2 regions of the Clostridium sp. CM042 genome follow, and region 2 is predicted to be linked to the other one. Evidence: riboswitches for the same ligand, from Rfam matches in the RefSeq annotation. Region 2 holds a riboswitch; the other holds the start of a gene.
What was found. A riboswitch is a leader RNA that binds a small molecule or an ion and turns the genes downstream of it on or off. The one in region 2 is predicted to bind nickel and cobalt.
Positions count from the first base shown of each region.

Region 1 (11,526 bases), 1.3 Mb from region 2:
TGATACGGCAGGTAGACTACATAATAAAAAGAATCTTATGGATGAATTAGCAAAAATAAATAGGGTGATTAAGCGGGAGTATAGTGAGGCCCATATGGAAACTTTACTAGTAATTGATGCTACAACAGGACAAAACGGAGTTGAGCAAGCTAAACAATTTATGCAAATATGTCCTATAGATGGTATAATACTAACTAAATTAGATGGCACGGCTAAAGGTGGCGTTGTAATATCAATAAAAAATCAACTTGATATACCAGTTAAATATATAGGCGTTGGTGAAGGGGTAGATGATTTACAAGAGTTTAATTCAAAAGATTTCGTAGAGGCTTTATTTTAAAATGTAGGTCTAAGACGCTAACTTATATAAATATATTGACCTGTTAAGTAAAACTACTTGACACTGCATTTAAAATCTGATAATATATGATTTGTGAGCAAGGTGATGAAATGGAAAAAAGATTTGAAATTTCCCTATTATTAGATTTTTATGGTGAATTGCTTACTGAAAAGCAAAGAAACATAATGGATATGTATTTTAATAATGATTTGTCTTTATCAGAAATAGCGGAGATAAATAATACTAGCAGGCAAGCTATTCACGATACTATTAAAAGATCTGATAATGTGCTTTTAGTATATGAAGAAAAATTAAAGTTATTAAATAAAAATCATGAACTAAAAGAAAATTTAAAAAACATTATATCAAAATTAGATAACTTACAAATTAACATAAAAGATGAAAAGATAAATAAGATTATATGTGATATAAAAACCCAGATTATTGAAAACATTTAGGAGGTTTATTATGGCTTTTGAAGGATTATCTTCTAAGTTACAGGATACCATAAAAAAATTAAAAGGTAAGGGTAAGCTTTCCGAAAAAGATATTAAAAATGCTATGAGAGAAGTAAAATTAGCATTGCTTGAAGCAGATGTTAACTATAAAGTAGTTAAAGAATTTGTGAAAAATGTTAGCGAAAAGTGTCTAGGTAATGGAGTATTAGAAAGCTTAACACCTGGGCAACAGGTTATCAAAATCGTTAATGATGAGTTAACTGATTTAATGGGTAATTCAGAAAGTAAGTTAGAGTTTTCTATAAATGGGATAACAGTTATAATGCTTGTTGGGCTTCAAGGTGCCGGTAAAACCACAATGGGTGGTAAACTTGCTCTTTCACTGAAACGAAAAAACAAAAAACCACTATTGGTTGCTTGTGATATATATAGGCCTGCTGCAATTAAACAATTGCAGGTAGTTGGAAAACAAATTGAAGTTCCGGTTTTTGCCATGGGAGACAATGCGAGTCCCGTAGATATAGCAAAAGCATCATTAGACTTTGCTAAAGATAATGGTAATAATGTAGTTATAATAGATACAGCAGGAAGACTTCATATAGATGAAACTTTAATGGCGGAACTTCAAAATATAAAATCAAGTGTGAAGCCAAGCGAAATAATGCTAGTTGTAGATTCTATGACTGGTCAGGATGCAGTTAATGTAGCAGAAAGTTTTAATTCACAGCTAGATATAACTGGAATAATTTTGACTAAGTTAGATGGTGATACAAGAGGTGGTGCAGCTTTATCAATCAAAGCAATAACTGGTAAATCTATAAAATTTGTTGGTGTTGGCGAGAAAATGAATGATTTGGAAGTTTTCTATCCAGATAGAATGGCATCAAGAATACTTGGTATGGGTGATGTGCTTTCATTAATAGAAAAAGCACAGCAAGCTATAAATGAAGATGAAGCAAAAGAACTTGGTAGCAGAATTCTTTCCAAAGAATTCAATTTAGAGGATTATTTAGCAATGATGCAACAAATGAAAAAACTTGGACCATTGAATAAATTAATTGAAATGATGCCAGGTGTAAATAAAAAAGAATTACAGGGTGTAGATTTGTCTCAAGGCGAAAAAGAAATGGGAAAAGTTGAAGCTATTATAAGCTCAATGACTATATCAGAAAGAACACATCCTAGTTTAATTAGTTCTTCTTCTTCTAGAAAAAAGAGAGTTGCTAATGGGTCAGGTACTTTGGTACAGCAAGTAAATAAGGTGTTAAAAGATTTTGAGATGGCAAAGAAACTTATGAAGCAAGCGAAAGGATTCCAAAAACCTGGTAAAAAAGGTCTGTTTGGTAAAATGCCTTTTTAATAAAACTATTTGAGTAATGATTGAATTTAGATTTAAGGAGGTGATTATACATGGCAGTTAAAATAAGATTAAAAAGAATGGGTGCTAAACATGCTCCATTTTATAGAGTAGTAGTTGCAGATTCAAGAGCTCCTAGAGATGGAAGATTTATAGAAGAAATAGGATACTATAACCCAACAACAGAGCCAACTACTATTAAAATTGATGTTGAAAAAGCAACTAAGTGGATGAAAAATGGTGCACAACCATCTGATACAGTTAAAAGGTTACTTAGCAAAATAGCAGTCAACTAGAAAAGTTTGTAAGTAATGAATGGAGGAGTTTTCCATGAAACAGTTACTTGAAGTATTGGCAAAGTATTTAGTTGATAAACCAGAAATGGTAGTAGTAAACGAAGTAGCACATGAGCATTCAGTAATTCTTGAATTGTCTGTAGCTCATGAGGATATGGGAAAAGTTATAGGTAAACAAGGTAGAATAGCTAAAGCTATTAGAACGGTTGTTAAGGCAGCTGCTGTTAAAGAAAATAAAAAAGTAGTTGTTGAAATAAAGTAAGAGTTAGGTTCTGCCTAACTCTTATTTTAATTAAATTTTGAGTTTTGGTTATTTATATAAGTGATTTTGAAAGGAGGATTTTAAATGGAAGATTTTATGAGTGTAGGTAAGATAGGTAAAACACATGGCTTAAAGGGTGAAGTTAAAGTCTTTTCGCTCACTGATAGTCTTGAAAGATTTAAAAAATTAAAAAGTGTGTATATTGATGGCGAAATTAGAAAAGTTGAAGGTTGTAAACTTCAAGCGGATAGAGCAATACTTAAAATTGAAGGTATAGATAGCATAGAGCAAGCAGAATTATATAGAAATAAGTACTTGATGGTTAGCCGCGAAGATGCTGTTGAATTGCCAGAGGGTAGCTACTATGTGGCTGATTTATTAAATTGCAGTGTTTTCGAGCAGGGTGGAGAAGAACTTGGAAAAGTATATGATGTTCTTCATACGCCGGGTAATGATGTATATTGGGTTAAGGGAAATAAAGAAGTGCTCATTCCAGTGCTTAAGGATATTATAGTTAGTATAGATATTAATAAACGCGAAATAATAATTAAGCCGATAAAAGAATGGCAAGAATGAAAATAGACATTTTAACTCTATTTCCTGAAATGTTTGATATTTTTAATTATAGTATCATTGGAAGAGCCATAGAGAAAAACATACTGGAGATTTCTCCTCGTAATATTCGCGACTATGCAGTAAACAAACATAAAAAAGTTGATGATACTCCTTATGGTGGTGGAGCGGGTATGGTAATGCAAACTCAACCGATAGTTCACTGTATTAATGATGTTAAATTGCATAATGGTGGAAAGGTAATATTTTTGGGACCACGGGGTATTCCTTTTACCCAAGATATTGCAAAAAAGCTATGTGAGGAAAAAGAATTAATATTTGTATGTGGACATTACGAAGGTATTGATGAGAGAACCTATGACTATATAGATATGGAGATTTCTTTAGGTGATTATGTTTTGACAGGTGGAGAAATGGCATGTATTCCTATAGTGGATAGTATTTGTAGATTAATTCCAGGGGTATTATCTTGCCCGGAGAGTTTCACAGAAGAATCTTTTTATGATGGAGTACTAGAGTATCCTCAGTATACAAGACCAGAATGTTTTGAGGGTAAAAAGGTTCCAGAGGTATTGACCTCAGGACATCATGAAAATATACGAAAATGGAGAAGATTGCAGTCACTCTTAATAACTAAAGAAAAAAGGCCGGATTTATTTCAAAACCTTAATCTTACGAAGGAAGATAAAAAACTATTAAGTAAGGCTTTTGAAAGAAAGCAATAAGTATAAATGTACGATTATACTGACTAGTTATTTTTAAATATGATTAATTAATGTCCGGAGAGTTATTTAAAGTTAAAAATATCTTATATATAAGCATAAAAAGTGTTTTTATATTGATATATATATTTTTTTATGATAAAATGTAGTTTGTGCTAGTACGGACGGTCCTCTGCTATATTATAATGAGCATGAACGTCACAATAAAATTTTAGGAGGGAATGCACATGTTAGAAATTATAAGAGCAATAGAATCAGAACAAATCAGAACTGACTTACCAGAATTTAGTGTAGGTGATACTGTTAAGGTTCACATCAAAATTAGTGAAGGTAACAAGGAGAGAGTCCAAGTATTCGAAGGAACCGTTCTTAAAAGACAACACGGCGGTTTAAGAGAAACTTTCACAGTAAGAAGAGTAGCATCTGGTGTTGGTGTTGAAAAAACATTCCCAGTAAACGCTCCAGTAATTGAGAAAATTGAAATTGTAAGATTAGGTAAAGTTAGAAGAGCTAAACTATTCTACTTAAGAGATAGAGTTGGTAAGGCTGCAAAGGTTAAAGAAAGAATGAGAAAATAAAATTGGGGCTGAAAAGTCCCTTTTTACATTTAAAGATAATTAAACTTGGGTGTAAATATTCTTCTGAAGTTTTCAATTAAGTGATTTTAGTAGTTTATTAAGTAGGTGTGTATATTGACAAAAGAAATTTTCGCAGTAGTAAGATCTATAGCAATTTCACTTTTAATCGCTGTATTTATTATAAATTTCATATTCCAAATAGTAACAGTGAATGGTGGATCTATGGTTCCTACGGTGCAAAATAATGATAAATTAATAATTGAAAAAGTATCATATAGAATAACAGCTGCTAAGAGAAATGATATTGTAGTAATAAAGTACCCTGCTGATATAAGTCAAAGAATAATAAAAAGAGTTATAGCAGTTGCTGGAGATAAAGTTAAAATTAACAATAATGTATTGTACATAAATGGTAAAATTATTAATGAGTACTATAAAAATGAAAATTTCATGAAAGACTATGATGAAGCTCTGGTGCCTCAAGGTTCAATTTTTGTCCTCGGAGATAATAGAAATTTCAGTAAAGATAGTCGAAGTAGTGATGTTGGGTTTGTAAAACTCAATCTTTTGGAAGGAAAAGCGGTTATAAGGCTTTATCCATTCAATAAAATGGGAGGGATTAGATAGTATGGCAATGACAATAAATTGGTTTCCAGGTCATATGGCTAAGACAAGAAGACAAATTGGAGAGAGTTTAAAACTTGTTGATGCTGTAATAGAAATTAGAGATGCGAGAATAGTTAAATCAAGCGCCAATCCACAAATTGATGAGATATGTAAAGATAAGCCTAGAGTCATTTTACTAAATAAAAGTGATCTAGCTGAAGATAAAGTAACTAAAGACTGGATAAAAAAGCTTACAACGGATACTATAAAGCCATTGGCTGTAAATTGTATTACAGGTCAAGGTCTAAAAAGTATAAAGAGTACGCTTGATGAGTTATTAAAAGAAAAACATGATAGACAAAGAAAAAAAGGATTAGTTAACATAGTTACGAGGGTTATGGTAGTTGGTATACCTAATGTTGGTAAATCTTCTTTTATAAATAAATTAGGAAAAAATAATATTGCTAAAACTGGTGATAGACCGGGAGTTACTAAAAGCAAGCAATGGATAAAAACTAGCTTAGGTATAGAATTAATGGATACTCCAGGTGTATTATGGCCTAGATTTGAAGATGAAGTAGTTGGACTTAATTTGGCATTTACAGGAGCTATTAAAGATGAAGTTATAGATATCGAGGAATTAGCTCTTAAATTAGTAGAAAGGCTTCAGACTAATAATGCACAGATATTAATGGAAAGATATAAGCTTTCAGAAATTATGGAGAATCCTTTAGATAATATGGACAATATAGCTAAAAAAAGGGGAGCAGTAATTTCTAGGGGTAACATTGATTATAATAGAGTAGCAGTGATGCTTCTTGACGAATTTAGAGGTGGAAAATTAGGAGCTATATCTCTAGAAAGAGTAGATTAAGGTTGTCATATAAGGCATTTGAAAATAATCATATACAATTCTATTTGAAAAAATGTAGGGCATCTTAAAAAATAATTAGTCAGTGTTTTAGTCATTTTTTAAGATGCCTAATTAAGACAATTTAGAAAGTATTTAAAATCAAACGAGGATAAAGATTTAATCTTAAGAGCTAACGATTCTAAAAAATTATCAATAGCTTGCAGAAAAGAGCTAGCTCATATTATTAAAGAAAAAGCCTTAGCCTATAAAATTATTGCTATTGACAATAAACAGATTGATGAAAAAGGCATTGGTTGGTGCAATAATCAAGTATTTATAGAATGTTGTGCGGGGCTAACTATTAAACCAGAATTAGTATTATCAGATGGTTATAAAATAAAAAACTTTTCAAATTTAAATGAGTTTGTAATAAAGGGAGATACATTAAGTATAAGCATAGCGTGTGCTTCTATAATTGCTAAAGTATATAGAGATGAACTGATGGTACAGTATCATAATGAATACCCCAATTATGGGTTCGATAGAAACGTTGGTTACGGCACAGAAGAACATGTGCTTGCAATAAAAAAATGCGGAACTATTCCAATACACAGAAAAAGTTTTTTGAAAAATATTTTAGATGAAAATAAAAATTAAAATATATTTTTATTTTTATTTTTATTTTCCTAGAAAATTATAATTGAAAAGCGTCTTCGATATGATTAATTAAAAAATTATTATTATCACTATTCAGCATAACTTCTACAACATCAAATCTAAAATTGTAGTTATTAATATTTTTTCTAGAAATATATACTTGAGCTGTTTTATAAATTTTCTTCTGTTTAGAAGAAGTAACTGATTCAGCGGGTGTCCCATAATTTATTCCATATCTAGTTTTCACCTCAACAAAGCAAATATAGCCTTTATTTATTGCTATTAGGTCTATTTCACCACATTTGCATCTGAAATTTTTATCTAATATTCTATATCCTAAATTTTTTAAATAATTTTCTGATATATCTTCACCAAGTGCTCCGATATCTTTATTGAAAGTTTTCATTCGAAACATCCTTCCTTAAATTTCTATAATTTCTATATATACTAATACTAGATTAAAAGAGGCTAAAAATCAATATAATGTTTATAAATTCAAAAAGTTAAGGTGCATCTAAACTGAGACTTTTTAAATAGATAAATCCAAAAGTCTAACAAAATGATGCACTTCTAAAAAATATAAAACTAATGATCAATTTAAAATAACTGCATACATTATTAAGTATATTAACCAAATTATCTTGATGAACAATTTTATAATATATCAAATCAATTCATCTATGTATTAAAGCAAAATTAGTTTAGAAAATATTTATATGTATTATGTTCTAATGTCTAGAAAAATGAGTAACAATTAAAGTAAATAGATTTATTAAAATAAAGGAGATTTTATGAAAAAAAACATTTCTTATCAATTTAGAAATAAATTTTTTTTAAAATTTAAGATTGGAAAAATAATAATTAGCATTATTGTAATTATAGGTGTAATTATATTCTTTCCGCATTTTTTTAGAAATACTTATACAGTAACCATTGCAAATAAACGAGTAATAAGACATGATAATATTGATACGTATTTAATTTATGCACAAATGGAGAATGGTAATATAAAGGTGTTTGAGGATACTAATAGTTTATTAGAATTTAAAATTCATTCTGAAGATGTGTATTGGGGATTGACAATTAATAGAAAATACGAAATTAAAGCATATGGTTTAAGTATACCTTTATTATCATATTATCAAAACATTACAAAAATTAAAGGGATAAAATAGAAAGAAACGTAGAGAAATAAATAGAACTTTATAACACCCTCTGCACCATAAGTACCATCGGCGACAGCAGGACAAATAATGAAAAACATAATAATATAGGTTATAACATTTCTCGCCATTTCTAGGCAGTAGCGTGTTTCTATACAGTAACCTCACCTAACAAGAATATTAAATTGTTATTCTCAATTAGTTTTAATCTTATGTTTTATATTATGTGCAAAGCTAAAGTATGTCAATGATTTTTTAGATTTATTTTTAATTTTCGATATCGATTGATAATTGATATTGATGTTTTGTACAAAGAATTTATACCTTTTCATTATAGAAACTAAATTAGGGGACATACTTGATTTTTTAACGTACTACCACAAATGATGTAACATAAAAAGATATTGGCATATAATAGTCTGTATGATAGATTTAACTGAATCTTTTTGCACTGCACACAAATCTACAGTACAAACTGAGCAGGCGATGAACTTGTAAAAAAGTTCGTGGGGCTGGGCCTAAATGGCAACAGGATGAATTATACACCTGTGGGACAGTTTATTGTTCTACGGTTTTTTTATACCCATTTCTAGAACATATCTGAAGATTGCAATGCCATAGAGTTAATCTAAATATGCTTAAAAAAGCAAAACATGGAGGTAACTACTTATGACAGAACAACGAATCAAAGGACAACAAGGACTTACTACTTTGAAAGCAAAAGAGCTTCAAGAAAAATTTGGAAAGAATGAGCTTGTGGCTAAAAAAAAGGAAAGCTTTTTTCACAAGATTTTAAAAGTTATTAGCGAACCAATGTTTTTACTCTTAATAGTTGCAGCTATAATTTATTTTATTTTAGGAGAACCTAGAGATGGTTCTATTATGCTTGTTTTCGTTATTGGAATTATTAGTATTGAGGTAATTCAAGAATGGAAAACTGACAAAGCACTAAATGCATTAAAAGATTTGTCAGCTCCGCGTATCACAGTACTTCGAGACGGAATTGAAAAAACAATTAATAGTTTCGATTTAGTGCCTGGTGACATAATGTATATCGCTGAGGGTGTTAAAGTTCCTGCTGATGGTATAGTTTTAAAAGAAAGTACTCTTTGTATTGATGAATCATCGCTTACAGGAGAGGCTGAGGGTGTATGGAAAATTACTACAGAAGATAAGGACACCACTAGCACTGATTATTGGCGACCTGATTATTGCTACACAGGAACTCTTGTTACACAAGGTACTGGTACTATATTAGTAGATAAAATAGGAGCAATAACTGAATATGGAAAAATAGGACAAAATATTGTGTCTGCTCCTGAGAATCCAACACCGCTTCAAAAACAAACTGGAGAGCTCGTAAAACTATGTGCAGGAATTGCAGCTGTTTTATTCGTTTTTGTTGGAATTATTACGTATTTAAATCTAACAGATCACATGTTTAAAGCTAGAATTATAGAAAGTATTTTATCAGGAGTAACTCTTGCTATGGCCATGATACCAGAAGAATTTCCAGTTATTCTAACCGTATTTTTATCAATGGGTGCTTGGAGACTTGCTAAAAATAAATCCATTGTTAGGAAGTTACCATCAGTAGAAACATTAGGCGCTGTTTCTGTTCTTTGTGTTGATAAAACAGGTACAATAACAATGAACAAAATGACAGTTACAGACACTTGGAGTTTAACAGGTGATACAAAAAAATTAACTAAGATAATGGGTATGGGTTGTAAATCAGATGCCTATGACCCAATGGAAAAGGCAATGATATCCTATTGCGGCGAACAAGGAATCACAAGAGAAATTCTTTTTGGTGGTCAACTGATTAAAGAATATGCTTTTACTAATGAAACAAAAATGATGGGCCACGTTTGGAAAAATGGTGACAACATTGTAGTTGCGGCAAAAGGTTCACTTGAACATATTTTAACAATATGTAACTTAACAGAGGATGAAAGAAAGATAGCAGAAACTAATATAATGGAAATGTCTAAGCAAGGACTTCGTGTTATTGCTGTTGGACAAATGATTATAAATAACACAAATGATATACCGGGTACCCTTGAGGAATGCAGCCTGCAACTTTTAGGAATGGTTGGGCTTGTTGATGCTCCTCGAGAATCTGTAAAACAAGATATTGAAGCTTGCACCAAAGCGGGTGTACGTGTGGTTATGATAACAGGAGATAACGGAATAACTGCTAGTTCCATTGCAAAGAAAATTAATATGCCAAACGGTGACAAAATAATTACCGGTGATGAGCTTAATAAAATGAGTGATGAAGAGCTTTGCGAAAGGGTTAAAAATATTAGTGTATTCTCGAGAGTTATACCTGAACATAAAATGAGAATAGTTAAGGCTTTTAAGAGAAATGGTGAAATAGTTGCGATGACCGGTGATGGTGTTAATGATGCCCCTGCTCTTAAATATGCAGATATTGGTATTGCTATGGGTAAACGTGGTTCAGAAGTTTCAAGAGAAGCAGCGGATATAATCTTACTTGATGATAATTTTTCTACTATTGTGGACACCATAAAAGATGGTAGAAGAATTTATGATAACATCAGAAAAGCAGTTGGATATGTATTTACTATTCATATTCCTATTGCATTTGCAGCACTACTTGCTCCACTTATGGGAATAAGCCCTGCAAGTCTTTTATTACTTCCACTACACGTTGTTTTACTTGAACTTGTAATTGACCCTACCTGCTCTATTGTATTGGAACGTCAGCCAGCAGAACATGATATTATGCAAAGGTCGCCACGTGATCCATTTGAAAAACTGGTAACAGCAAAAATTCTTTTCAAAAGTGTTATGCAAGGACTCGTGATATTTGGAGCATCCTTCGGAACGTATTTTACATTTTTAAATAAGTCTCCAGATAATGCACCTCTTGCAAGGGCAATGGGACTCACTATTATATTGCTAGCTAATATGTTATTGGTTAAAGTTAATAGTTCAGATTCTGATTTTGCAATTAAATCATTTAGGAGGCTTATAAAGGATAAGGTAATGTGGGGCGTTAGTTTAGGAACAATAGTAGGACTTTTAGTAATACTATATACTCCTCTCTGTGTTTTTTTGAAACTCGCCCCACTATCTTTAAATCAATTTATACTAGCAGCAGCCATAGCAATAGCCTCAGTTATTTGGTATGAACTTATAAAGGTTGTGAAATATATAAAAAAGAATTAACTTTAAGATGCTACAAACCAAATGATGTATAATATCTGGACTTTAAGAGAGCTGACATCGTTTTTCACATGGTGTCAGCTTTGTTTTTAGTTGAATATGTTCATAATTTTATTTTGCTTCTATATCTGTTATACTGCACATTCTCAAGTTTTCATTAAATGCCTCGATTGTATCACTTCTTTCAGATGGATCTTTTTCTGGGCTCTTATGTAGAATTTTGCAACAGCTTTAAATTCCTCACAACCTAATTCTGGGTTATAGTATATATAATCATTTATTTCCCATAGTATGATTTGTATTATCATATTGATATTTTCACTATTTATAATTACAATCTTTACACCGCTACTTTACTTATTTTACTCATAGTAAATAATTTAAACATTAAAACTAGAATTACGTCGTTTAATAATACTTATATAGAATTATCCAAAATGAAATTACTACTTAAATTTTTTTAAAA
Region 1 is NZ_CM143646.1:205,911-217,436, forward strand. Features, by position in the region: gene ftsY (signal recognition particle-docking protein FtsY) at 1-340, shown strand, start outside; gene ACWJJ7_RS01105 (putative DNA-binding protein) at 451-798, shown strand; gene ffh (signal recognition particle protein) at 809-2,158, shown strand; gene rpsP (30S ribosomal protein S16) at 2,209-2,451, shown strand; gene ACWJJ7_RS01120 (KH domain-containing protein) at 2,486-2,713, shown strand; gene rimM (ribosome maturation factor RimM) at 2,798-3,289, shown strand; gene trmD (tRNA (guanosine(37)-N1)-methyltransferase TrmD) at 3,286-4,011, shown strand; gene rplS (50S ribosomal protein L19) at 4,236-4,586, shown strand; gene lepB (signal peptidase I) at 4,701-5,213, shown strand; gene ylqF (ribosome biogenesis GTPase YlqF) at 5,221-6,066, shown strand; partial or broken gene ACWJJ7_RS01150 (ribonuclease HII) at 6,220-6,702, shown strand; gene ACWJJ7_RS01155 (YraN family protein) at 6,740-7,108, opposite strand; gene ACWJJ7_RS01160 (DUF1523 family protein) at 7,494-7,877, shown strand; NiCo riboswitch at 8,331-8,424, shown strand; gene ACWJJ7_RS01165 (cation-translocating P-type ATPase) at 8,535-11,063, shown strand.
Region 1: it holds a riboswitch for nickel and cobalt, as region 2 does, so the genes downstream of both, ACWJJ7_RS01165 (cation-translocating P-type ATPase) here and ACWJJ7_RS06995 (AI-2E family transporter) in region 2, are expected to answer to the same signal.

Region 2 (11,526 bases):
TTTCACAAGCTGAAATGAAAGGTTTTGGAGTTTTCTTTTCTCCCATACCAATAACATACATACCGGCTTCGCGAAGGCGAGCTGCTAGTTTAGTAAAATCACTATCACTCGATACAATGCAAAATCCATCAACATTATTTGAATAGAGTATATCCATAGCATCTATTATAAGGGCTGCATCCGTGGAATTTTTGCCTGTGGTATAACTATATTGTTGTATTGGACTAATAGAATAATTAAGCAATACATTCTTCCATGAAGCTAGTTGAGGTTTGGTCCAATCGCCATAAATTCTTTTATATGTAGGTGTTCCATGATTTGAAATTTCGTCAATTATATACCTTATATATTTTTCAGATACATTGTCAGCATCAATCAAAACTGCAATTTTCTTATCCTTTTCCATCTTTATCTCCTTTACACCTTAATGTCTTTAAATTATTTTTTAATAAATCTATTAACTCATTATTTTAAAATAACATACTAAGTATAACATTCTACAAAATTCCAAATATTCCTTCTATATTTCAATAATTAACTATTAACCTGGTTTTAAACTTCGCTACCCGTTTCATCTGTTCGCTTTGTTATAATCTTTATTAAAAATAGTTTAATTATACCAGCAATAGGTACAGATAAAAGCATTCCAATTATACCTGCTAAACTTCCCCCGATAGTTATTGCCATGATTATGAAAATCGGGTGTAGACCCATGCTATCTCCTACAATTTTTGGTGATATAACTGCACCATCAAGTTGTTGAACCGCAAGAAGCAAAAGCACTGCCCATAGAGCTTGAATAGGATTTGGGCTAAGAATACCCACAATAATTGCTGGAATACAACCAATTAGTGGACCAACATAAGGTATAATATTGGCAATACCTGCTGTAAATCCAATAAGAATAGCAAAATCAATGCCTACAAAAGACAGTCCAATACTGCTAAGTAATCCAACTATTAAACCATCAAGGAGCTGTCCTCTTATAAACCTAGATACAATATAATTAATTTCAAAAAGAGTTTTATTAAGTCTCTTAAATCTACTTTCCTTCATTATAAGGCTCACAGAATTCAAGTATAGCTTTCTAAAAAATTCATAGTCCTTTAATAAATAAAAGGAAATAAACAAACCAATAAAACTGTTTACAATGCTGTTGCTTATACCTGCAAATAGTTTAATTGTACTATCTATAGAAAGTGATAAATATGAGTATACCTGCTTTATAGCTTCTGATAAATACCCCTTTATATCGAGGGAGAAACCACTTTGCGTGATTTTTCTGTTAATATAATCATAGAGCTCATTATAGCGTTTTATATAATCACTAATAGTTGCGAACATAACTGATAAGGTTTCATTGTGACTAATTTGTCCACCAATCATTGCATAGATACTATAAATAAGTATAATAAATAATAAAATCACTACTAAGTATGTTAGTATAATGCTAATCAAATGGGGCTTATATTTAAGTTTTAAGTGATTAACAAGAAAAGCATTTATAATCTTTGATAATGGATATAATAGATAAGCAATTATACAACCAATAATGAGTGGAGAAATCATTGAAAATAAAGAATTGATCGTACTAGTAATATTGCTAAAAACCTCTTTGAAATTAAATACTATATTATAGCTTATAAAAATCAAGGTTGCCGTGAGGGCAACATATAGTACATACTTAAGATACTTTCTGTCTAATCTGTTTTTCATGATTATATCCCCCTTAGTAATTAATTATCTTTGCATTTGTCATATTTATTAATACAAATAAAAAAGCCCGTAGAACAATAAACTGTCCCACAGGTGTATAATTTTAATCCTATTGCCATTTAGGTCCAACTTCACGAACTTTTTTACAAGTTCATCACCTGCTCAGTTTGTACTGTTATTTATATACAATACAAAGAGATTCCCTTAAATTTATCATACAAGGCTATTATATGTCAATATTTTTATTTTTTGTATATGACTTATATTAAAACCTTTGATATACCTGAATATCCGCTTAAATACATCATTGGTGGGTAGTACATTTGAAAATCGAGTATATCCCCTAATTTAATTTCACTATCACAATCTTCAATATCTATAATTAAGTGATCTGAACTACTTCCTATAGTTTTAACACCTTGTTTTTGTGGGATTAGCTTATCGTGTAAGCCAAAGTCCTGTTTTCCCACTGCAAGTAACGCCCTTTTTCTTATTCCTTTATCCTCATAGGTTGGTTTATTTCCAAAAGCATCAATAAATACTTTCCCAATAGGATGTGTAGGCTTATCTTTTATTTCCACAACCTGAGCTTTTAGCACAAAAGTATCTTTATGCATATGTTTCATATCATATCCCCTGAACTCCTCTAAATCTTGTGCCAATAGTATCCCCTCGCCTATTCTTAAATTATTTACTCTTTCAGGCATTTTCCCATCTATTATTAAAGGTATTGAACTTGTAGCACCTCCGGAAATCATCTCTAGTCTCCTGTTTATTTTACTCTCAATTATTTCAGCAATATTACAAAGTCTTCCTAAATTCTCTTCTGTAGGAATTATTGCCCCATAACAACCTAAGTTTGTTCCTACTCCATATAACTCTATATTCTCAAGATTATTTTCTACATATTCCGCTAAATCAATGAATTCGTTTTCATTAAAGACGCCTTCTCTTAAATCTCCAAGGTCAAGCATTAAAACCACCTTATGTTTTTTGCCTTGTAATTCACATTCTTTTTCAATCATATTCAATGTTTCTATTTCAGAATTTAGACTAAGATCAGCATATTGTACCAATTCTTTTATTTCACTAAACATTGGAATTCTAATCATCATAAAAGGTTTCTCTATTCCATATTCCTTTAGTTTAATTATTTGGTCCATTCTTGAACTTGCTATATATGTACACCCTGCATGTGCGAACTGTTCTGCAACCTCTGGTATTGCATTAAACCCCTTAACTACTCCAGCAATGCTTATCCCCTGAGCGCTACATAAACCCACCATGTATTCAATATTTTCGCGTACCTTTTTTAAACTTATTTCTAATATTGGATATTTAATACTTTGATAAGTTTTTTGTTTCATACCAATTCCCCCTAAAATATTTTATGTTTAGAATATATTTCCTAGGTTTTAAATAAGTTTTTAATATGAACTTAATCCTCTTAACTTATCCACATTATAACCCATAATAGGAATAATTTAAATAAGCCATCCAAAATGTATATACATCATCTCAACTGGTTAATTAATTTAAAAATGGATTAATTCATTACAAGCATATGCAAATCAATGCTCATCGTTTGATTTTGTTATAACATTAGAATACTTTTTCACCTCCTCATGAGCATTTTCTACTGCTACACCAAATCCAGAGTTTTTTATCATATCTAAATCATTAAGGTTATCCCCTATTGCCATTTTATTTGACTAAATTAGAAATATAATATAGACTAAATATGCAAGACGAATCTTGCGTCTTTATTCAGAAGAATAATTTTTTATAGTAAAAATTTATTATTAAAATTTAATAACTATTAAAATTAAACCACGAAGGTTTCGACTCTTTTCTTTTTTGAAGAAGGAGCTGAATTTTCGTGTTTTTTGCGTTTTTTATGTTATTTAGGAGAGGATAGAATGTTATGAATAATGTGATTTACATAGAAAAAAAAATAGTACAGTTCATTTTGGTTATATTTCTGCTGTCTATCATTGTCTTTTACATGGCAAGGTTATCACCTGGAGATCCTTTAATGTCTTATTATGGCGAAAGCGTTGAAAGGATGAATACTACACAAAAACTGGATGCAATGAAAAAGCTCGGATTAAACGACCCTATATATAGGCAATATATTAGCTGGTTAGCAAATGCGACTCATGGTGAATATGGTATATCTTATAAATATAAACAGAACGTTACGACAGTAATTAAAGATGTTTATATAAATACAGTTATACTAGGGGGTCTTTCTTATATATTAACCTTTTTATTTGCTCTACTTTTAGGAATTTTTTGCACCTTACATGAGGACAAGCTCATAGATAAAGTTATTTGCAAAATAGGTGTTATAACCACTTGTATTCCATCGTTTTGGGTATCGCTTATACTGATTTTAATTTTTAGTATTAATTTAGAGATATTACCTTCAAGTGGTGCCTATGGGCTGGGGCAATCCAGCAACATTGGAAGTAGAGTAGAGCATCTTCTACTTCCTTTAATTGTTCTGATATTGAGTCACCTTTGGTATTACACATACATGATTAGAAATAAATTAGTAGAAGAAATCAGACAAGATTATGTGTTATTATGCAAAGTTAAGGGTTTAAGTAAAAAGAAAATTTTATATAAACATTGTTTAAAAAATATTATGCCATCTTATATTAGTATTATGTCAATATCCGTTTCTCATATTTTAGGAGGAACTTATGTGGCAGAAAAAGTTTTTTCTTATCCTGGACTTGGCTCTCTATCCTTTGAGAGCGCTAAATATCATGATTATAATATGCTGATGGTACTTTGCTTAATAACAGGGATACTGGTGGTTTTCGTAAATATGCTAGCACAAGTAATTAACGATAAAATAGATCCAAGAATGAAACATGATCGGGGTGAGAGTTGTTGGAACGACAACATAGGGACTTTAAAATAGTTGGAGAAAATTATATTCCAGAGAAAGTAAAAGTACCTGAAAGAAAAAACTTAAAAAAACATATAAAAGAAAGACCTTATATCTCAATAGGAATGTTACTTACAATCATCCTTGGATGTATTTTTTACGGGATAATAACGAAAGTTGATCCTTCTTATATGGACCTAGGTAATATTAATGTAGCTCCTAACAGCACCTTTTACTTCGGTACAGATTCTTTAGGAAGAAATATTTTTACTATGATTTGGTATGGCGGTAGAATCTCTTTATTTATTGGGGTATTAGCTACGATCATATCAACTACAATCGCAATTGTATATGGAAGCCTCAGTGGTGTTGCATCTGAATTATTAGATGATATAATGATGAGATTTACCGAAATCGCACTTAGTATACCATCAATTTTGACCATAATTTTCATTCAAGCAATGATAGGAGAAGCAAATCCAGTATCTCTCTCCATTGTAATTGGGCTAACTAGTTGGATGAACATTTCTAAAATTGTACGAAGTGAAGTAAGGCAAATTAGAAATAGTGAATACATTTTAGCAGCAAAATGTGCTGGAGGTAAATTCTTTTATATTTTAAAAAGGCATCTGCTACCAAATTTCATTTCATCAATAATGTTTATGGTGGTTATTAATATCGGAAGCGCCATTTCAATAGAATCAACTTTGAGCTTTTTAGGGATTGGTCTTCCACTTGAAATTATTTCATGGGGTAGTATGCTCTCCCTTTCGGAAAAAGCATTGTTATCAAATTACTGGTGGATTATCTTGATTCCTGGTATATTTTTAGTGGTTACATTGGTTTGCATAACAAATATAGGAAACTATGTGAGGAAGAAAAACAATAAAGAATTTAGTAATTTATAAATTTATAAAATAATAAATATTAAGGAGAAAAATTATGCAATTAAAAAAACGAATGATTTTAGGAGTGGCGCTGATTATGAGCATGGCTTTATTAGTAGGCTGTGGTGGTGATAGTGATGCTGATAAGAAAGCAACATCGAATGAAAAGGTTTTAGTTTATGGAAGTGGGGATTATTCAAGTATCAATCCCGCATTATATGAACATGGAGAAATTAATTCCCTGATTTTTAGTGGCCTTACGACTCATGACAAAAACAACAAGATTGTTCCAGGACTTGCAAAAAGTTGGAAATATGATAAAGCTGCAAAAACATATACTTTTACATTAAGAAATGATGTAAAATGGCATGACAATGAACCTTTTTCGGCAGAGGATGTGAAGTTTACTTTAGATACAATTATAAATCCTAAAAATGCTTCAGAAATAGCCTCCAACTATGAAGATATTACCAAGATTAAAGTGGTAGACAAGACTACGTTAAAAATAACTTTAAAGGCACCAAATATCGCAATGCTGGATTATTTGACGATTGGTATTTTACCTAAGCACCTCTTAGAAGGAAAAGATATTGCAACAGATAAATTTAATCAATTTCCAATCGGAACTGGTCCATTTAAAATGGAGAGCTGGGATAAAGGACAAAGCATTACTCTTGTAAAAAATAAAGATTTCTATGTAAAAGAACCACAAATTGATAAAGTAGTCTTTAAAATTATAGAGGATACAAAGGCAAGAGCCCTGCAATTAAAATCAGGAGAATTGGATTTAGCGCAGGTTACACCACATGATGCTGGTCAATTTCAAAATAATAAGGAGCTTGTTATCTATGATATGAAAACATCAGACTACAGAGGAATTATGTATAATTTTAATAGTCCCTTATTTAAGTTAAATCCAGAATTACCTAATGCCTTAAGTTATGCTATTGATCGATTAGCTATTTTGGACAGTGTTCTATTAGGACAGGGGAAAGTAGCATATTCACCACTTCAGGCCGGAGAATATAACAACCCTGATATGAAAAAATTTGATTATAATCCTAAAAAAGCGAAGCAAGAGCTTGAAAAGGCGGGCTGGAAGCTTGGCAAGGACAAAATATATGAAAAGAACAATAAGAAAATATCATTTACTGTCAACTGCAATGAAGGAGACCAGGTTAGAGTTGATATGGCAAACGTCTGTGCACAACAGTTTAAAGCAATTGGGGTTGATATGAAGGTTGTGATGCAGGCAAAAATCGATTGGGAGAATCAAGACGCATTCCTGATTGGGTGGGGAAGTCCATTTGATCCGGACGATCACACTTATAAAGTGTTTGTAACAGGTAAAGGTAGTAATTTTAACAGCTATTCAAATGCCAAAGTTGATGCGTTATTACAGAAAGCAAGAGAAACTGATGTCGAAGCTGAGAGATCAAAATATTACAAAGAATTCCAAATCGAATTAGCTAAAGATATGCCATATACATTTATAACATACATCGATGCATTATATGTTTCAAAGCCTAATATAAAAGGGGTTACCCCAGAAACAGTATTAGGTCACCACGGCGTCGGAATATTCTGGAATATTACAGAGTGGACAATTCAGTAGGAAATTAAAAAAAATAAAGAGAAACACAATGGTGCCATAATGTTCCTTTGTGGTTTTTAATGACTAGGAGCGAATATGGACAATTTGTTAGAAGTAAATAATTTAGTCGTAAGCTTTTCAACTAAAGCGGGTGAAGTGAAGGTGGTTAGAGATGTTTCTTTTTCTCTGAAAAAAGGAGAAGTTTTAGCGATACTTGGAGAATCAGGATCTGGAAAAACAGTATTATGTAAAAGCATTTTACGCATACTTCCCGAAAATGGCTGTATAAAAAGTGGAGAAGTTATTCTTAATGGGGAGAACATAACAAATTTATCGGAAAAATCTATGAATAAGGTGAGAGGCAAGGACATATCTATGGTATTTCAAAATTCTACGACTTCTTTAAATCCCACTATGTCTATTGGCAAACAGATCATGGAAGCGGTACTGATTCATCAAAAAATTAGCAAAAGGGAAGCAAAAGTGAAAAGCATAGAATTGATGGAACTTGTTGGGATAGATCATGCAGAAAAAAGATTTAATCAGTATCCGTATCATTTCTCTGGAGGAATGATACAACGAAGTGTTATTGCAATAGCACTGGCCTGTAGCCCTGAAGTATTAATTGCTGATGAACCAACCACTGCTTTAGATGTGACTATCCAAGCACAAATATTAGAGCTTATTCAAGAGTTACAAGTAAAAACTGGGATATCAATCATATTTATCACGCATGATTTAGGTGTTGTTGCAAATATTGCCCAAAGAATTGCAATTATGTATGCAGGTAAAATTGTCGAGATTGGTACAGCTAAAGATATCTTTTACGATCCAAGGCATCCCTATACTTGGGGATTAATGTCTTCTTTACCTAAAATTCATTCTGATGAGGAATTTTTGAATTTCATACCAGGAATGCCCCCTAATTTATTGGACCCGCCAAAGGGTGATGCTTTTTCGGTGAGAAACAAATATGCTTTGAAGATGGATTATCTAGCTGAACCACCAATGTTTAAAATCAGTGATACACATAGTGCTGCAACTTGGCTTTTACACAAAGATGCCCCAAAAATAAATCCCCCATTAAATTTGAGAAATGTGGAGTGATATGAAATGAAAAACGAAAAAATATTAGAAGTTAGAAATTTAAAGCAATATTTCAAATTAGATAGAAATACTTTGATTAAAGCAGTTGATGATATATCTTTTGGGATTTATAAAGGAGAAATATTTGGCTTGGTGGGTGAATCTGGCTCAGGCAAATCAACTACTGGCAGAAGCATTATTAATATTCATAAGCCAACAGAGGGAGAAATCTATTATAGAGGAAATCTTATTTCAGATCCTAAGATTTACAGAGCTCAAAAAAGACTTATAAATAGAAATATGCAAATTATATTTCAAGATTCAACATCATCTCTAAATTCACGAATGACTATAAAAGAAATTATTGAGGAGCCTCTTATAATCCAAAAAATGTATAGGAAGAAAGAAGAGCGCATGGAGAAAGTTTATAAGCTTATGAATTTAGTAGGCCTTGATAAAATCTATAAGGACTATTATCCATTTGAATGCTCAGGTGGACAGAGGCAACGTGTAGGAATTGCACGAGCACTTAGTCTTGATCCCGAATTCATCATTGCTGATGAACCGATTGCATCTTTAGATGTTTCAATTCAAGCTCAAATTATCAATTTATTTAAAAAGCTTCAAAGAGAAAATGGTATGACATGTTTATTTATTTCACATGACTTAGCAATGGTAAGGTATGTCTGCAACCGAGTAGGTGTTATGTATCATGGAAAAATTGTTGAACTCGCTGAAACTTGCGAATTATATCGCAATCCAATTCATCCTTATACTAAGGCATTGTTTTCATCAATACTTGTCCCTGATCCAGATTGTGCAGAAAATAGAAACCGTATCAAGTATAACCCGATTATAGATGATCATTTAGAAGAAAAAAGTCAGTTGGTAGAAGTATCAGAAGGTCATTTTATATATTGTTGCATTTAACTTTATCCAATGATATTCTTAATTGATAAACTCGTTATCTAATTTGTATATCTATTTTGGATATTATTTTTTTATTTTTTGCTATTTATTATAATACTAATTGAAGATACCGCAGTAAGGGAGGTTATTTTAAATGAATAAACTATTATTTCAAGCAAGCAATCTTATTTACAAATCCAATTTAACTTATAATGATGTAAAAGTTCAAAAGGGCATGATTAATTTTATTGTTGGGGAGAGTGGATGTGGTAAAAGCACTTTTTTCAAACTATTAAACCAATCTATAAATCCAACATCTGGTGAATTATTATATAAAGGTACCCCCATTGGCGCATATGACCCTATTACTCTAAGACGTGAGGTAAGCCTAGTTTCTCAGGATGTTTTTCTTTTTGATGAGAGCATAATAGACAATTTTAAAACCTTTTATTCACTAAGACAAAAAACTATGCCTAGCTTAGACTATATTGCCTACATAACCGAGCTTTGCTGTGTAAATGTTCCACTTGACCAAAATACATCTACCCTTTCTGGTGGAGAACGACAAAGAGTTTATATATCAATTTTTTTATCATTATGCCCTGAGGTTATATTACTCGACGAGCCAACCTCTGCTTTAGATGAGACGACCAGCCATAAAGTAATGGAAAATATAATAAATTTCTGCAAAACTAAAAATATTGAAATTGTAATTGTAAGCCACAATAAAACTATTGTTGATGAGTTTTGTGAAAATAAAATTGAAATAGTTAAGGAGGCATAAATATGAAAGGAGCAGTACAGCTAAGTATCTTCCAGTTTTCACTTATTTATTTACTTCTAATTATAGTGCTCATAATTATGAAAAAATCAAAGGTTAATCAAACAAAACTTCTTTTAGTTGCAAGTTTAAGAATGACAGTTCAACTTGTGATTGTGGGTTACATACTTCAATATGTCTTTAGTAATCCAAAGCCTATATTTACTATAATTTTTTTGATAATTATGATAGTATTTTCTATTCATAGAGTAATTAAAAGTAAAAAAGACTTAAATCACAATTTCAAAATTGCAATAGGAGCTTCTTTAACATTTTCGGGACTTTTTATTCTAGTCTTTTTTGTAACTGTAGTTGTTGGTAAATCCATATTCAATCCTCAATACACTATACCTTTAGCTGGTATGATTATTGGCAACTCTATGACGGGAGTAAACATTGCAATAAAAACCTTTATGGATGATATCAGCAAAGAAAAAAATAAAATTAATACTTTACTCAATTTAGGAGTAGAACCTAAAGATATTTTAAAGCCCTTTGCTAATAATGCTTTAGAAACCGCCTTAATTCCTACGATGAATTCCATGCTAGGAATGGGAATAATTTTTTTACCAGGAATGATGACAGGACAAATGTTATCAGGTACATTACCTACCACAGCAATTATGTACCAAATAGCCATTATGATTGCAGTCTGTACTTCTGTTTGTATAACAGTTTTTTTATCCCTCAACTTAGGTTATAAGTCCTTATATAATAATAAAAAACAATTCTTATAGTTTTAATGACAACTTGTAGAAGATGATTTAATTATAAAAGCTGTGAATTTAATTTCACAGCTTTTATAATTAAATTTTTTAAGAATTATTTCTCTCTTTGCAGCTGGTATCAACTGTGTAACTTTGAATCATATTTCCTGAGAATTGAACAGATTTGCCAAACAAATTCTTTTATTCGATACAATTCACTCTCGCGGCTGACAGTCCTCCACTCTATGCAGTAGTCCATCAGCCAATATTCAAGTTTACTAGCCAGTTCATACGGAGTATCCAGCGAATGTACATCCTGACCGTACTCGCGTTCTTTAATGATTAGCGTCAATTCCTGCATCAGTGCTACACCACGAGCAGCAAGATAATACTCTAGCATTTCTTCTTGGCGGTCTGCATAAGAACCACTATCATTTTGTTTAAGGCAATTAATGATTTCGCTGCATTTAGTAACTGCGCCCTTAAGCTGATTCTCTGAAACCAACATCATTTCATTTTTAGCTTTTTCATATAGCGAAGTTCCACGATCATTGTAGGTCTGATTGTACACCTTATAATCCCTGAAAAATGCCAGATCATTAAAAGTGATTATATCTTGACGAGAAAGTTCACGTAGCATTCCCACCAATTTTTTTCCACGATCTTCATATTCAACCAGTGAAATAGCCTTATCTATAGCACTAAAATCCCTGTCGTCATCAACGTTCCAACCCTGTGCTGCACCATAAATCATGCAGGGAATGGCGAGCGCCGGCATATTAATATGGCCGCAATCCCCCCAGTCTGTATTCAAAAATCCAACTGCATGATACTGATCACCTAGCTTTGCCATCTCCCTTATATTAGTAAAACTCATGTCATATGCATTCACCAACCTACTGTAACCT
Region 2 is NZ_CM143646.1:1,465,472-1,476,997, forward strand. Features, by position in the region: gene ACWJJ7_RS06990 (NYN domain-containing protein) at 1-406, opposite strand, end outside; gene ACWJJ7_RS06995 (AI-2E family transporter) at 553-1,716, opposite strand; NiCo riboswitch at 1,797-1,892, opposite strand; gene ACWJJ7_RS07000 (alanine racemase) at 1,977-3,083, opposite strand; gene ACWJJ7_RS07005 (HAD family hydrolase) at 3,288-3,419, opposite strand; gene ACWJJ7_RS07010 (ABC transporter permease) at 3,641-4,648, shown strand; gene ACWJJ7_RS07015 (ABC transporter permease) at 4,618-5,523, shown strand; gene ACWJJ7_RS07020 (ABC transporter substrate-binding protein) at 5,558-7,117, shown strand; gene ACWJJ7_RS07025 (ABC transporter ATP-binding protein) at 7,193-8,203, shown strand; gene ACWJJ7_RS07030 (ATP-binding cassette domain-containing protein) at 8,210-9,112, shown strand; gene ACWJJ7_RS07035 (ABC transporter ATP-binding protein) at 9,246-9,875, shown strand; gene ACWJJ7_RS07040 (ABC transporter permease) at 9,878-10,648, shown strand; gene ACWJJ7_RS07045 (family 20 glycosylhydrolase) at 10,758-11,526, opposite strand, start outside.